DNA from 2 places in the Kiloniella antarctica genome. Region 1 is predicted to be linked to the other one. Evidence: riboswitches for the same ligand, from Rfam matches in the RefSeq annotation. Region 1 holds a riboswitch; the other holds the start of a gene.
What was found. A riboswitch is a leader RNA that binds a small molecule or an ion and turns the genes downstream of it on or off. The one in region 1 is predicted to bind cobalamin.
Positions count from the first base shown of each region.

Region 1 (5,092 bases):
GGACTTCATTTGAACGCAATGTATGCACTTGATGAAGACTGGACCATGGTGGGTGGCGTTAATTATACGCGTCTTCTCGGTGATGCCGCTGATAGCCCCTTTGTGGAAAGTGAAAATCAATTCTCTAGTTTTCTCTCTGTTACTTATTCCTTTTAGCTCCTGAAATTTTCTTTACTTGGAATAACGGTTTACCCGTTTAGATCCGCCAACTATCCCGGGAAACAATGAGTAAAATCTTATTTCCCGGGAGATTTTCTCAATCGAATTTAAGTGTTTTGTTAATCGAGAGTTAATGCGTAGAATTATTGTGCTATAGTTACTGTTCATAGCAGAACACGAGGAGGTACGAGCATGATATTTTCCAGTGATTTCGGCACCGCACTTTACCAAGGTGACAGCGGTTCTGGCTCAGGAGAGGCTGGGAATACAGTAGGGTCTTCTGGCGGGATGGTTAAAGATGTTCTTGCTGAAAAAGGCGGGGATATTCATACCATCGACACTAGCCATACTGTATTGGATGTAGTGGGGATGCTTAATTCATTTAAAATTGGTGCCCTTGTTATTGCAGATGCAGATAAACGCCCAATTGGCATTGTCTCAGAACGCGATGTGGTTGTTGGTGTTGGTAAAGATGGCTTAGCGATATTTGATAAAAACATCACTGAGATTATGACAGCAGACCCAATTTGTTGTGGTCCAGAAGCCCGAGTTCACGAAGTCATGCAGAAGATGACGAACGGGCGATTCCGACATATGCCAGTGGTTGAGAATGGGAAGTTGTGTGGCATGATTTCCATTGGTGACGTGGTACGAAAACGCCTTATGGAGCTCGAATTCGAAAATGAACAGATGATGGCTTATATGGCAGGTTAAATAAACTTGTTGAAGAATTTGGTATTTATCTGATTGGTGTAACGACGGATCATTTTGTTCCATCGTTACACTCTCTAAGTATGTTCTATTTTGGCATGTTCTGAGTGTGAACCCAGAGTAAGCCACCTTCTTCGACCTGTGCATTGGTACCGTCTGGTGCAATGAGCGTTTTACCATTATCAACCAGAGCCGCGAAACCCCACCAGCCAGCTTTTGGCATAGCGTAGTGAAAGATGCCATTTACATCTGCGCGGACAACTTGGGTTATGAAAGGGGTGGCGGGGATCTTAACATTTCCCTGACCTCTATACTCAATTTCAACCAGTGCATTGGCTTCTGGCTGACCATTGTTGAGGACTTGCCCTGAGAAAAGATTGTTTGTCCACAATCCGTAAGGGCGGCTGAGAGGCATGATTTCTACGGGCAAACCTACAGGCGTTTCCCACCCGTTCTCAAGGCCATAGGCATTCACGATAACTTTTGTATAGTGAATAATCATTGCTTGTTCTTCCGCTTCCCAATAGGGGGCGGGGGTCAGGAAGAAGGTATAATCTCCCGCACGTTTAATCTTATGCTGAGCTTTGAAAGACGATACGTTCGCCGGGTTCAATTTTCCTTTTAGTCGGGTGGATTCAAGTTCTGACGTTAGGTCATGTTTTACACCCGCAATCTGAACACCAAACTGTTCGGGAGTTTGCATGTCCATCAAGGGAGCCCCCTCCATTGGATGGGTAAATCTGATGTCAAAGGTTAGGGTGCTGTGCTTACTTTTTGAGATAAAAGGCTGAGAGGGAATTAATTCTAAAAAGTGGGCATTGGCAAAAGATGTTGTTAGAGCCAATGGTGGTAAGCTCATGACAAGCATGAGAGATAATCGTATCAAAAACATGGTACGCGCCTTGTCAAAATAGTTATGACAATGTTCAAAAGCTCATATGTTGTGAGATTTCGACCATCATCGACAGGCACGCCACACGACGGAAAACCGCCCTAATGAATGACCTCGTTCATTAGAATAGGTGACGTTACGGCGGCAGGTCTTCTGGCTATAGGTTCCGGTGAAAAAGAACCGACACAGTTGCGAGGACAGCTACGGCTCAAGATCCCCTGATGGGCAGATCATTCCGTATTCCCTATTATTCCCAAGTCAAATTTACACTTGGAAAACCGACACGGGCGCAGTCTGTCAATCTTGAGTGAGAAGGTCAATCAGTAAAACCATCTCGGATGGCATTCTTTTCAGACATCAAAATTACAAGCATTTCACCTTGTGTTCTAAAATCTTCTACGGTTCTAATTTGGATTAAAACAGACTCATTAGCATGACGGGGTAAAATTCCAGGACGTCGTTAATCTCGCTTGCACTTTTTTTTTGTCTGCATAAACTGCGGCTATGCATGGTTCCCCAAGAGTGAAGTCGCTCGGGGATTAAAAGGGAACACGGATTAATTTACCCATCAGGGAATTTCAAGCCGTGGCTGCCCCCGCAACTGTGAACGGTGAGTTCTTACCAATTATGATCACTGGCAAAGAGCCGGGAAGGTCTGGTGATAGAGCTACGATCCGTGAGCCAGGAGACCTGCCGGCATAATGTCACTAAACCGTAGGGCGGGGAGCACCATCGGTGACGGACATCCGTTTGTGGCGTGCCTTTGAGCCGAGCTACTGGATCATGAATAATCAGGTTTAACCTGAGGATTTATGTCGATGGGATGTCTAAAATCTCTCTTTAATCCACTATGCTTCAATAGGAACGTTGCCGTTGACTAATAAGTTGACGGCTGGGAGATATTAAACGAGATGAAAAAAGTTCTCTTTTGTAGTGTTATCGCCGCTGGCCTGACAGCTTTTATTACTGGTGCACAAGCGCACTTCCAATTGATTTATACACCTGAAACCATGCTTGAAAAAGGTGGAAAACTCACTCTTAAAATGCCGTTTACACATCCCGCAGAATCGGGTCACGTTATGGATATGGGCATACCAGAAGAATTCTATTCTATCCGTAAAGGTAAAAAGACGGACTTGATGGATAAGCTTAAAATCATTGAGTGGACCAGTAATGAAAACACTGGAAAAGCCTATGAAGCAGAAGTGAAATTACGTGGTCTTGGCGACAATGTGTTCGTGCTTAAACCGACGCCATTTTATGAAGCAAGTGAAGACATCTATATTCAGCAAATTACAAAGTCTTATGTAAATGTTGGTGACCTTCCAACTGATTGGTCAGAAGTTCAAGGGTTGAAAGCTGAAATTCGCCCGCTTACCAAACCTTATAACGTCATTGCTGGGGGTACTTTTACAGGGGTGGTTCTCTCCGAAGGTAAGCCTGTTCCTTTTGCTGAAATCGAAATCGAATACATTAATTTCCCGGCTGATATTGAAAACAATAAATTTGCTGATGTAGGGATGATTTCCTCGCCGTCTCATGCCATTCGTTCTGATGCTTCAGGTACGTTTACATTTGGAGTTCCAAAAGCAGGGTTTTGGGGAATTGCAGCTCTTGGTGCCGGACCGGATACGGAGCATGAAGGCAAAGAGCTTTCACAAGATGCTGTTATTTGGATTCAAGCTCGTGATGTCGATTAAAGATTGGACGAGCGATGCATATCGTTGATGGTGCTTTATCAAATCCGGTGTTGATTGGTGGCGGCATTCTTGCCGCCGCTGGTGTCGCCTATAGTTTGAAAAAACTAGAACCTGAAGATCTTCCGCGTGTAGGGGTTCTCTCGGCAGTATTTTTTGTGGTTTCACTTATTCATGTTCCTCTTGGGTTTTCCTCCGTGCATTTGATCCTGAACGGATTGCTCGGAATTATTCTTGGGTGGGCTGCGTTTCCTGCACTTGCAGTTGCACTGCTATTACAAGCTATCTTCTTTGGCTTTGGCGGATTAACCGTTCTTGGTGTTAATGCCGTTAATATTGCTTTCCCGGCAGTTATGGTTTTTTATCTTTGTCGGTGGGGGTTGAATGCAGAACGTTATAAACTTGCAAAGCTGGTTGCTGATGGGTTGTTTGCGGTCTTCTTTGTTACCTCGGTATGGGCTGGTTTTGCACTGTTTGAAGCCTATCAGGTTGAGGGCGCAACATGGCGAGTTTCCATAAATGGAATCTCTTTGATGTTGTTTGCCTTGGTTATGATCGGCGGATACGTGCTGTATCGTCGGGGAATCCTGTCTGTCGCTGGGTTCTGGGGGTTTCTCGGAGGTTCGCTTTCTATTTTCTTTACCGCAATTATGGTTGCAATTTCTTTAGCGCTTTCCGGCGATGAATTTGCAAAAGCAGCAGAGTTTGTCGTTGTCGCGCATTTCCCGGTTATGGCTGTTGAAGGCATCTTAACCGCCGCGACCATACAGTTGATTACTAAAGTAAAACCGGAGCTCATTTATGCCGTACGGTAAATCGATATTATCCGGGTTGGTTGTTGCTGCTGTTCTTACCATTGGAACCACAACAAATGCCTGGGCACACAAAGTTATTGCGGCCGCTTATCCGGATGGCAATCTCATCGAGGGTGAGATCGGTTTTTCCAGTGGGGATATGGCGGTCAATCTTCTCGTTATGATTACGGACCCTGACGGAAATAAATTAGGGGAAGTCACCACTGATGAAGAGGGTCTTTTTGCTTTTACTGCGACCAAGAAAGTCGATCATATATTTCGTGCAGATTTAAGTGCTGGTCACGTTGCGACTTTTTCTGTACTCGCAGAGGAGCTACCAGATGATCTTGCTGGAGAGGGGGGCGTTGTTACGAAGACAATAAGCGTGGCCCAATCCAAGACAGTTTCTGATCCAACTACCTCAGATACTCTTATGGCAGTAGCTCTTGCAGAGAGTTCAAACCTTATCGTTATTGATCAAGCGGCTTTGGAACAGCTAATTTCGAAAGCAAGTAAGGAAACCCGTTCTTTGCGTAAAGATTTGGTGCAATACAAAGAAGAACGTCGCCTGCAGGATATTCTTGGAGGGATTGGGTATATTCTTGGGATTTTTGGTATTGCATCCTTTCTCCTTGGTCGCCGAAAATCTGTAAAGGAAGCTTAAAGTGACGCAAGTGTTGGGCGAAGTTTCTCAGTCATGGGCTACGAATAATCCGCAAAGTCAATCTGAGACTTTTCTAAACAAACTTGACCCGCGTGTCCGGTTTGTTTCTTGTGTTCTTTTTGCCTTTCTTATTTCGGCAATGCATGAGTTAGGAGCCCTGACACTTGCTCTGGGT
Region 1 covers NZ_JBHUII010000001.1:562,878-567,969, reverse strand. Annotated here, with positions in the region: gene ACFSKO_RS02740 (MipA/OmpV family protein) at 1-156, shown strand, start outside; gene ACFSKO_RS02735 (CBS domain-containing protein) at 352-873, shown strand; gene ACFSKO_RS02730 (DUF4198 domain-containing protein) at 959-1,762, opposite strand; cobalamin riboswitch at 1,889-2,060, opposite strand; cobalamin riboswitch at 2,254-2,474, shown strand; gene ACFSKO_RS02725 (DUF4198 domain-containing protein) at 2,674-3,462, shown strand; gene cbiM (cobalt transporter CbiM) at 3,477-4,274, shown strand; gene ACFSKO_RS02715 (cobalt ABC transporter permease) at 4,261-4,917, shown strand; gene cbiQ (cobalt ECF transporter T component CbiQ) at 4,919-5,092, shown strand, end outside.

Region 2 (5,092 bases), on a different contig from region 1:
AATAAAAATTGTCAGTCGAAAACGCGTCACGGGAATACCTAATGTAGAAGCCGTCTCATCCCCCACCGTCATTGCATTGAGATCACCGGATTTGAACCAGAAAAACAGACTGCAACCGATCAAGATAACCAACGGGTAAATAAGTTGAGACCACTGCGCCAGACCCAGCCCGCCAAGCATCCAGAATACAACTGTATGAGTGGCCCGAGGATCACCCAAAAAGATCAAGACATTGGCCGCAGCCATCACCACAAAAGAGACAGCAACCCCTGCCAAAATCAAACGATCCGATGAGGTTGCCGACGCCAACCTGGACACACCGAGAACCAAGGCCGACGCACCAAGCGCCCCAAGAAATGCCAACAAAGGCACGGTAAAAAGTCCAATAAATAACCCCGTGTGCAACAGAGCTAAAATAGCACCAAAAGCCCCACCTGATGAAATCCCAAGCAAGTGCGGGTCCGCCAGCGGATTGCGGGTTACGGCTTGTAAGGTCGCACCAACCAGCGCCAAACCAGCACCAACAAGTCCCGCCAAGATTGTACGAGGAAAACGAATTTCCCAAACGATGGCTTCCCGACCCGCAGACCAGGTTTGCTCAATGAATCCAGGGACAATCTTGTTTAAAAATATCCCCCAAACCGTTGGTATCGGGACCGAAATGGCCCCGACACTGATCGCAACGCAAATGGAGAATACCAAAAACATAACACCCACGACTAAAATGAGCGCAAATGATCGGCTTGGCTTTACCAGAGCTTTCACCACCAAGCTCTGTAACACGTGTGTTTTTTGGGAAGTCGTTCCTCGTCCTGTTCTTCGGCCAGTTCTGCGGGAAGCCTCATCTGGCAACAGAGGCCCCTCCATTTTGCTGATGCTCATTTACTTGCCCTGAAAAGCGGTTGCGAGTTTTTTCACGGCGTTGATGTTGCGGGGCCCTGGCGTTGCTTCGACGTATTCCAGCACCACAAAACGATCATTTTTAACGGCATCCATATCGGCAAAGGCTGGGTTATTTTTCATGAACTCAATTTTCTGTTCTGCAGTGACATTGCCATAATTCACGATAACAACCACTTCCGGGTTACGCTCGACAACCGCTTCCCAGCCGACCTTGGCCCAGCTTTTGTCAAAGTCATCCATGATATTGCGCCCGCCCGCAGCCTCGATCATCGCGGTTGGCATCGCATAACGCCCGGCAGTAAAGGGTTTTTCTTGACCACTATCATAAACAAACGCCCGAACCGGATGCTCTAGCACCTTCAATGTGGACTGGAAAGCTTCCAACTCGGCCTCATAACCTGCAACAAGGTCATTGGCCTTTTCTTCTACCCCAAAAATTTTACCAAGATTTAAGATATCATTGTACATATCCTGCATCGATACCTTTGGCTTGCCCCCGATATGAATACAGGATTCCGTGAGTTCGTACACCTTGATGCCAAAAGGATTGAGGCTCTCTGGCGTCACTTCACCACCAACCTTCATGCCATAGTTCCAGCCTGCAAAATAAAAATCCGCATCAGCCCCAACCAGAACTTCTTTCGATGGGTATTTTTCTGAAAGCTCCGGCAGTTCTGCTACGCCTTCACGCATTTTTTCATCCAGCGTTTTCCATCCGGAAATCCCGGTATAGCCCACCATTTTGTCCCGCAGGCCAAGAACCAGCATCATTTCAGTGAGATTTACATCATTGGAAACCGCCGACTTTGGCGCTGCGTCAAAAACAACTTCTCGATCACAGCTTTGTACACTCACAGGATAGTCGGCAGCACGGACAGCGGTTGTCGATAATGCCAGAACAAAGGCCGAGGCTGAAAGGCTCATACAGGATATATATTTACGCATGGGTATTCTCCAAAACAGGTCGCTAATAGCGAGCAAGATACTTAAAGGTGATAGGTAAAGTGGTTCTCACCACTGGGTTCCAGTCGCTCGATCCGGGCATTGACGTGAAAAGCACGGGTGATCAGTTCTTCGCTCAGCACCGTTTCGGGTGGACCGAAAGCCAGGCTGTGTCCCTTGGACAGGACCAACACGTCATCGGTGTATGTGTTGGCCAGATTGAGATCATGCAAAGAGGTAATAATCGTCAGCCCCAGGCCCCGGATCAGGGTCAGAACCTCCAGCTGGTGCCTAATATCAAGGTGATTGGTCGGCTCATCCAAAATGAGGATTTGGGGTTCTTGTGCCAATGCACGGGCAACCATGACTCGTTGCCTTTCGCCTCCTGAAAGCGTGCCAAATGATCGGTCAGCAAAGCCGCACAAATCGAGTTTAGACAGTGCTGATGTGACAATCTCGGCATCGCGTGCGCCATAGCCGGACAGGCCGCTGCGATGCGGCGTACGGCCAAGCGCAACAATTTCCCGCACATTGAGGGCAAAGTCTGTCGGTTGTTCCTGAAGGACAGCGGCTATGCGTTGCGCAGCAGCCTTGGCCCCCATGGCATGGATATCTTCACCATCAACCAGAACCTGCCCGGTTCGAGGACGGTAATAGCGATACAGCAACCGCAACAGGGTCGATTTTCCTGCACCATTGGCCCCAACGACGCCAAGTATGCGTCCGGCACCAACCTTAAAGCTGGTTTCATGCAGGATAACCTCGCGCCCGTTTGGCCCCCAGGACAGGTTACAGGCCTCTAAAGCCGTTTTATTCATGTAACAGGATTTCTTATCTAATTCACGACAAATAAATACGTAATGTTATAACATTACTATCCATATTTATCAACAAAGACAAGACCATCTCTGAAAAGAGTGTTGGCTCTCTATTCGCTGCGTCGTGCTAAAAGCTAGACGTGCAAACGTTTTACAAAATTTTGATAAGAGATATCGATATCGCGCAATCAGTTTCATGGCACCCTCCGTGCACGCACGAGGAGGATCGAAAACCGATGTGATGTGACGCAAAAGAGCCTGTCGCCATGTCTATCATCCTTTCCGAGGCACCCCGCCCGGTTTGAGTTAATAACACGATGGCAGGTCTCCTGACTTATGGATCAAAGCTTCTCTGAACCTTCCCGGATTTTAGTAATCCAGTGGTACTCTCAGAGCGGCTAACCACATACAGTTGCGGGGGCAGTCACGGAATTGGCACCTATGAGGTTACACCTTACCGTATTCCCTTTTCATCCCGGATTCAGCTTAGATATCCAGAAACCATCACGCAGATGGTGACAAAAAATATTATGAAACACAAGTGCAAAACCGACGGGTTTTAACCCTGCCATACCCAAATGCAATCAGAGAACTAACTTTCCGCTAAAACTGGTAAAAATCTGGCCTAATCTTTTAGCCAAACAAGAATATTCTGCCTAAAAGGGTTATCTAAATGCTGCAATTGTACTTTTAATGCCCATATATCGAAATATGCCGATATGCGGGCCAGTCTCACGCCTATTTAAACCAGTGTTGAGTTCGATTAATCAACGCAACCAGTGAAAGCATGACAGGAACTTCGACTAACACACCAACAACTGTGGCCAAAGCGGCACCAGAGTTTAGGCCAAAAAGCGAAATTGCAACGGCAACAGCTAATTCAAAGAAATTCGATGTACCAATAAGACAAGCAGGAGCCGCGATATTGTGCGGAAGCTTCATCCATTTGGCTGCAAGGTAGGCAATAATAAAAATTCCATACGTTTGTATCAACAAAGGTATGGCAATTAATCCAATAGTCTCTGGTTCCGAAATAATTGTATTTGCTTGAAACCCAAACAATAGAACAACGGTTGCGAGTAATCCGATAACTGACCAAGGTTTCAACCTTGCCAGAAAGTCATTTAAGGGTTGCTCATTATTACCTTTGTTCAAAATTTTGCGCGTAAACACACCTGCAATTAATGGCAACAACACGTAAAGAGCAACTGAGATTAATAATGTTTCCCACGGCACCTGAACGTCACTTATTCCAAGTAAAAATGCTGAAATAGGCGCAAACGCAAAAATCATAATCACGTCATTAACGGACACCTGAACCAAGGTATAATTAGGATCGCCTTTGGTTAGTTGCGACCAAACGAATACCATTGCCGTGCATGGCGCAACACCGAGTAAAATCATCCCCGAAATATATTCTTGTGCCGATGATGGATCGACCAAATCGGCAAATAAAATTTTGAAAAATAACCAACCTAATGCCGCCATCGTAAATGGCTTTACCAACCAATTAATCACAATGGTGAGCAGCAAGCCTTTAGGATTTCGGCCAACATCCTTTACGGCAGAGAAATCAATTTGCACCATCATTGGGTAAATCATCACCCAAATAAAAACAGCTACCACGATGTTGACGTGAGCAATTTCTAATCCAGCAACTTTTTGAAAAAGACTCGGTTGCCATAAACCCAATACGATTCCAACAACGATACAAAGGCCAACCCAAACGGACAAAAACCGCTCAAAAACACCCATTCTGTTTTACCTCAATCAGCATAAATATAATTTACAATAACGTGCTTTATTTCGACGGCTATTCATTTTTGCACTCAGAACAAGGCGTACATAAGTCCGTGGAATATTATTCGGTCAGCATTCTATCTGGTAAGATACAAAACAAAACCGCTGAAGTAATCTTGCTTTTAAAAACAATTTCACTCAAGGCTACTTTATTATAAAATCTCATAATTCTTATGTCTTAAATTCAGTATCCCGAGCAAAAATTGGCCAGAAAAATCTGGCTAAAATTATATTTTTAACAGGTAATTTAAAGGCAAGACCAAAGGGCCGCAGGAGCAACCCTGATATTTCCTGAAATACGGTTGGCAGCTTTTTGAACATTCTGACTTGGTCGCGCGGCATTTCGGTCCAAGGGATTGGGCAGAACGGCAGCAAGGCGCGCTGCTTGAGCACGTGTCAGTCCTTTTGCCGCGCGATTAAAGTGCGCTTGGGCTGCGGCCTCAGCCCCATAAATACCATCCCCAAATTCTGCGATGTTAAGATAGAGTTCCAAGATCCTTCGTTTGGGTAACAGTGTTTCCAACATCAGTGTCAGAGGGACTTCCAGTACTTTTCGAACTTTACTGCGAGAGGGCCAGAGAAACAGGTTCTTGCCAGTCTGCATCGAGATGGTACTCGCCCCCCGTGAA
Region 2 covers NZ_JBHUII010000004.1:616,774-621,865, forward strand. Annotated here, with positions in the region: gene ACFSKO_RS09965 (FecCD family ABC transporter permease) at 1-882, opposite strand, end outside; gene ACFSKO_RS09970 (ABC transporter substrate-binding protein) at 883-1,848, opposite strand; gene ACFSKO_RS09975 (ABC transporter ATP-binding protein) at 1,890-2,663, opposite strand; cobalamin riboswitch at 2,966-3,184, opposite strand; gene arsB (ACR3 family arsenite efflux transporter) at 3,402-4,418, opposite strand; gene mtgA (monofunctional biosynthetic peptidoglycan transglycosylase) at 4,711-5,092, opposite strand, start outside.
Region 2: it holds a riboswitch for cobalamin, as region 1 does, so the genes downstream of both, ACFSKO_RS09975 (ABC transporter ATP-binding protein) here and ACFSKO_RS02730 (DUF4198 domain-containing protein) in region 1, are expected to answer to the same signal.